Regions from separate parts of the Nocardioides zeae genome, predicted to be linked through region 2. Evidence: riboswitches for the same ligand, from Rfam matches in the RefSeq annotation. Region 2 holds a riboswitch; the other holds the start of a gene.
The links. Region 2 has a riboswitch for S-adenosylmethionine ahead of QE405_RS01460 (aminotransferase class V-fold PLP-dependent enzyme). Riboswitches for the same ligand answer to the same signal wherever they lie in the genome.
Positions count from the first base shown of each region.

Region 1: it holds a riboswitch for S-adenosylmethionine, as region 2 does, so the genes downstream of both, thrC (threonine synthase) here and QE405_RS01460 (aminotransferase class V-fold PLP-dependent enzyme) in region 2, are expected to answer to the same signal.

Region 1 is NZ_JAUTAN010000001.1:2,188,346-2,191,329, forward strand. Features, by position in the region: gene QE405_RS10455 (MoaD/ThiS family protein) at 1-55, opposite strand, end outside; gene thrC (threonine synthase) at 89-1,393, opposite strand; SAM riboswitch class I at 1,403-1,540, opposite strand; gene otsB (trehalose-phosphatase) at 1,676-2,521, opposite strand; gene QE405_RS10470 (LytR C-terminal domain-containing protein) at 2,598-2,984, opposite strand, start outside.
Region 2 is NZ_JAUTAN010000001.1:312,970-315,953, reverse strand. Features, by position in the region: gene QE405_RS01460 (aminotransferase class V-fold PLP-dependent enzyme) at 1-1,353, opposite strand, end outside; gene QE405_RS01465 (globin) at 1-32, shown strand, start outside; SAM riboswitch class IV at 1,385-1,497, opposite strand; gene asnB (asparagine synthase (glutamine-hydrolyzing)) at 1,675-2,984, shown strand, end outside.

The sequences.
Region 1 (2,984 bases), 1.9 Mb from region 2:
ACGCGCCGCCCGTGTAGGTGCGCAGGATGGTCGGGATGCGGACGGAGATCGACACGGGAGTTCCTCGGCTTCGGCGGGAGGGGGACGGTCAGGCGAGACCGGTGGCGGCGAACGCGGCGTACGTCGGCGCGATGGTCGCGGCGGGAGCGACGCGGTCGGCGACGGCGTCGAGCGTCTTGAGGCCGTGGCCGGTGTTGATGACGACGGTCTCGAGGGACGTGTCGAGCTGGCCGGTCTCGACGAGCTTCTTGAGGACGCCGACGGTGGTGCCGCCCGCGGTCTCCGTGAAGATGCCCTCGGTGCGGGCGAGCAGCACGATCGCCTCGCGCACCTCGTCGTCGCTGATGTCCTCGACGACACCGCCGGTGCGGCGGCAGACGTCGAGCACGTAGGGGCCGTCCGCCGGGTTGCCGATGGCGAGCGACTTCGCGATGGTGTCGGGCTTGACCGGGCGGACGACCTTCTTGCCGTCCTTGAACGCGGCCGACACGGGCGAGCAGCCCGTGGCCTGCGCGCCGAAGATCTTGTAGGGCTTGTCCTCGACGAGACCCAGCTTGATGAGCTCCTGGAACGCCTTGTCGACCTTGGTGAGCTGCGAGCCCGAGGCGACGGGGATGACGACCTGGTCGGGCAGGCGCCAGCCGAGCTGCTCGGCGATCTCGTAGCCGAGCGTCTTGGAGCCCTCGGCGTAGAACGGCCGCACGTTGACGTTGACGAACGCCCAGCCGTCCTCCTCCCCCGCGATCTCGGAGGCGAGCTTGTTGACGTCGTCGTAGTTGCCCTCGACCGCGACGAGCGAGTCGGTGAAGACGGCCGAGTTGACGACCTTCGGCGTCTCGAGGTTGCTCGGGATGAAGACCACGGTCTTGATGCCGGCGCGCGCACCGGCGGCGGCGACGGCGTTGGCCAGGTTGCCGGTCGAGGGGCAGGCGAAGACGCGGCTGCCGAGCTCGCGGGCGGCGCTCAGCGCGCAGGCGACGACGCGGTCCTTGAAGGAGTTCGTGGGGTTGGTCGAGTCGTCCTTCACCCACAGCTTCTCGAGGCCGAGCGTGGCGGCGAGGTTCGTCGCCTCGAGCAGCCGGGTGAACCCGGGCTCGGTGTTGGGGCTGGTCTCGATGTCGGCGGGCACCGGCAGCAGCGCCTTGTAGCGCCAGATGTTGCGCGGGCCGGCCTCGATCTCGGCGCGGGTCACCGCGGGGAACTCGTAGGCGACCTCGAGGGGACCGAAGCACTCGGGACAGGCGTAGAAGGGACCGAGGTCCACCTGGTGGCCGCACTCGCGGCAGGCGAGGGCCGTGGCGTTGCCGAACGCGCCCTCCCGGAGACCGTGGCCAGGCGTGGCCCCGGCGTCCTCGGCGGGGGCGGGGCTGGTCTCGACGACAGACGTGCTCATGAGTCCTCCTCCTCATCTTCCCCGCGGCGACGGTCGCCGTGGGCGGATTTGGCACCGTTTCCACGACCGCCGCAGTGGTGCGACGGGGAGTTCGTGGCGGTTGCCGGGACGTCGTCGGGCCGTTCCCTCAGTCCCTCTCGATGAGCTGTGCAGCAGGTTAGGAGGACGCCGCCGCGGGGTCCTAATCGCAGTCCCACGATGTAGGACGATGCGCCACATCATGAGACACGCGATGGGCAGGCTCCGCCCCGGCGGAGCGGGGAGGAGCGGGTACGCCGCGTGTCAGGTGCGCACGGAGGCGGCGTCGGCTGTGAGGCGGCGCAGCAGGTCGAGCACCCCGTCGGGGCCCTCGACGACGACGTCCGCCAGGTCGGCGAGCGCGCTCTCCTCCTCGGAGGCCGAGGCCACCAGGAGCGTCGGGAGGCCCTGGCGGCGGAGCTCGGCGACGGCGTGGAAGGCCTCGACGTCGCCGAGGTCGTCACCGCCGAAGAGGAAGCCACCGGCCCGCGTCTCGCGCACGAGGACCTTCACGGCCTCCCCCTTGTGCATGCCGGGCGAGCGCACCTCGATGACGTTGCGGCCCGGCTCGACGCCGAGGTCGTGGGCGGCGGCCAGCTCGGTGACGAGGGGCAGCAACCGGTCGTACGCGGCCTGCGGGTCCTCCAGCCGCCGGGTGTGCACGGCGATCGCGAGGCCCTTCTCCTCGACGTACGCGTCCTCGGCCTTGGCGGTGCGCAGCACCTTCGGCAGACCCAGGAGGAACGACGACAGCCCCTGCGGCGGGCGCGGGGAGCGCACGCGGCGGTCCTGGGTGTCCCAGCGCTCGTTGCCGTACTGACCGAAGACGTAGAGGTCGCTGCCCGCGTCGTGCACCAGCTCGCCCACCTCGTCGAGGCCGCCGAGGGCCAGCACCTGGCGCGCGGGACGGCCGGTCACGACCGCGAGCGCACGCACGTGGACGGCGAGGTCGACGAGCACCCCGGGGGCCTCGTCGTGGATGTGCGCGGCGGCGGGGTCGTCGACGATCGGCGACAGGGTGCCGTCGAAGTCGAGCGCGATCACGGACCGCGCGGCCACGTGCACGAGCTCGTCGTAGCGGCGCGCTGCCTCCGCCGAGGTGAACTGCATGACGCCTATCGAAGCACGCGCGGCGCCCATCCGCCGCACGGACGGTCAGGGTGACGGCTCAGCGGTGAGCCAGGTCTCAGGAGGCGGAGTAGTCCGACGTGAGGATCACGGTCAGGCGGTCGCCCCGCATCGGGTCGACGGCGGGCATGAGGCGCGCGATGCCGAGGTCCTCGGCGAGCAGCTGGGCCTGCGCCTCGAGGCGCTCGGGGTAGTAGACCGTCGAGCTCGGGATCGTGCCCACCCAGTTGTCGGAGCCGACGACCTGCCAGCCGGCCGCCGAGGCGGTCTCCCCCGTGCGCGACGCCAGGCCGCTGATGCCGGAGTTGTTGTAGACCTCCACGACCGTCTGGGACTTGTCGATCTCGGGCTCCTCCGTCGTCGGCGGCGCCGTGGGCTCGGGCTCCTCCGTCGCGGGGGGCTCGGTGGTCGAGGTCGCGGCGGGCGCCGCGGCCGAACGGATCTC
Region 2 (2,984 bases):
ACCAGGCGCCCGCAGCTGGACCCAGGGCGTGAGCACCCGGGGGTCCTCGAGCGGCACGTATCCCTCGTCGGCCCCGGCGTAGCGCCACTGCGGGCCGTGCTGCACGAGGGCGGCAGCGCCCCGCACCAGCCTGTCGACCTCACTGCCCGCCGTGCCCAGCCCCACGCTCGCCCGCACCGCGGTCCGCCCGGGACTGAGGCGGTCGAGCAGCAGGTGGGCGCAGAACCGTCCGTCGCGGACCCCGATCCCGTGCTCGGCCGAGAGCACCTGCGCGACGAGCTCGGCCGGCACGCCGTCGACGGTGAAGCTGACGACCCCGATGCGATCGACCTCGCCAGGCCAGAGGTCGAGGAGGCGCACGCCCGGTACGGCGGCGAGCCCGGTGCGCAGGGCCGCGGTCAGCGCTTCCTCGTGGGAGGTCACCACCCCCGCTCCGAGCGCCTCGATGGCGCGGCAGGCCGCGGCGAGCGCGAGCGCACCGACGACGTTGGGGGACCCCGCCTCGTGGCGCGCCGGGGCCACGCCCCAGTCGACGTCGTCGGCCCACACGCGGCGGACGGCACCACCCCCCGACAGCTTCGGAGGCGCGGCGTCGAGCCAGTCGCGGCGACCGACGAGCGCCCCCGCACCGTAGGGCGCGTAGAGCTTGTGGCCGGACAGAGCCAGGTAGTCGACGTCCGTCGAGGCGAGGTCGACCCGACGGTGAGGCGCGAGCTGCGCGGCGTCCACCGCGATCCGGGCGCCGTGGCGGTGGGCCAGATCGGAGAGTCGGGCGATCGGCAGGATCTCGCCGGTGACGTTGGACGCACCGGTGACGGCCAACAGGGCCGCGGGCTCCCGGCGCAGCTCCCGCTCCAGCGCGGCCAGTGTCTCGGCGAGGGTGCTGCGCGCCGGCACCGCCGTGTCACCCGGGCGCCGCCACGGCAGCAGGTTGGCGTGGTGCTCGAGGTCGAGGTGCACGGCGCGTCCCGGCACCGCCCTGGCCAGGAGGTTGAGAGCGTCGGTCGTCTGCGCCGTGAGCACCACGACGTCGTCAGGACGCGCGCCGACGAAAGCGCCGATGGTGGCGCGGGACCGCTCGTAGGCGTCGGTCGCGACCTTCGAGGCGTAGCCAGCGCCGCGGTGGACGCTGGCGTACCAAGGGAGGAACGCTTCCACCTCGTCGTGGACGGCACTCAGCACGGGCGCGCTGGCCGCGATGTCGAGGTTCGCGTAGGCGACGCTGCCTCCGGTCACGAGCGGGGCCTCGAGACCGTGTCCCAGCACGGGGGCGACGGGGGCGACGAGGGTGACGGGGTCGGCGGGGGCCACGGCGGTGGCCGCGTCCGCGGGCGGGGTCGGCGTGGTGATCATGGGGCCTCCTGGCTCTGACCCGGTCGGGCCGGGTCCGCACTTGCCCGCGCCGGTCGGCACGAGCCACGTCCTCACCCGGGGCACCCCACCGCGGAGGAGGGTTGCCGGCCAGCGAGCCGGGGCTTGGCGCTGGCACTCGTGACGCCGGACGAGGCTACGACGCCCGGCCGCGACATCGGCCTCACGATCCGCATGTCCACGAAGTGAGACAATTCGCTAGCCCGTTCAAATAACACTAACTTGGTCGACATACATCGGAAACCGCACGACAGACGACCGGGAACCGGTCGCAGATCTGCGGGAGCTGGAGGGGGTACCTCGATGTGCGCGATCTCGGGCCTGGTCGACGTGACCGGACGCACGGCAGGGGCGACGGACGCCGTCGCCGCGATGAACGACGCGCAGGGGCATCGCGGGCCCGACGGGGCTGGCATCTGGTCGTCGTCGCAGGCCGTCCTGGGTCACCGCCGCCTGGCCGTCATCGACCCCGAGCACGGGCAGCAACCGCGGGTGCTGCCCCTTCCGGAGCGGCGCGGCGAGCTCGTGCTCACCTACAACGGCGAGCTCTACAACTTCCGCGAGCTGCGCGCCGTCCTGCGCCGTGCCGGACACGGCTTCACCACCGGGACCGACACCGAGGTGCTGCTCGCGGCATGGGCGCAGTGGGGCCCTCGGGCGGTCGAGCACCTCAACGGCATCTTCGCCTTCGCCGTCTGGGACTCGGCTGCCCAGGAGGTCTGGCTCGTCCGCGACCACCTCGGAGTGAAACCCCTGCACTACCACCGCGACGGGTCGCGTCTCCTGTTCGCGTCGGAGCCCAAGGGGATCCTCGCGCACCCGGAGGTGGCAACGGCACTCGACGCCGACGGCCTGCGACTGCTCTCGCTGCCGCTGCTGAAGGTGCCGGGCACCTCCCCCTTCGCCGGCATCGAGGAGGTACCACCCGGCAGCGTCCTGCGGTTCGGCCGGGACGGCACCCGGACCACCCGCTACTGGTCGCTCGCCGACGCGCTCGCCACACCGGAACCCGCGGGCTCGCCAGCGGCCGCCGCGGACGAGGTGAGGGCGCTCCTGGAGGACGTGGTCGCCCGGCAGACCATCTCCGACGTGCCGCTGGCCACGTTCCTCTCGGGCGGGCTGGACTCCTCCGTCATCACGGCCCTCACCCGCGAGCACCTCGGCGCCGACGCCGAGCTGCGGACCTTCTCGGTCGACTTCTCCGACGCCGAGGGCGATCCCGGCTCGCGGACGGCGCAGGACCGACTGCATGCTCGCCTGGCGGCGGACCACCTGCGCACCACGCACCACAACGTGGTGCTCGACGCGGACGCGCTCCTCGACCCGGCCCTGCGGCTGGAGGGCATCCGGGCCCGGGACCTGCCCAACGGGTTCGGCGACCTCGACACCAGCCTGCTGACCCTCTGCCGCCGGGTGAAGGAGCACGCGAGCGTCGCGCTGTCCGGCGAGGCGGCCGACGAGGTCCTCGGTGGCTACCTGTGGTTCACGCTGCCCGAGGCCGTCGGCGCCGACACGTTCCCCTGGATCGCGGACACGCCCGCCCACGGACGCCTGCACCCCCGTCAGCAGGCCCTCCTGCCCGAGCGACTGCGCAAGGAGCTCGACCTCGACGC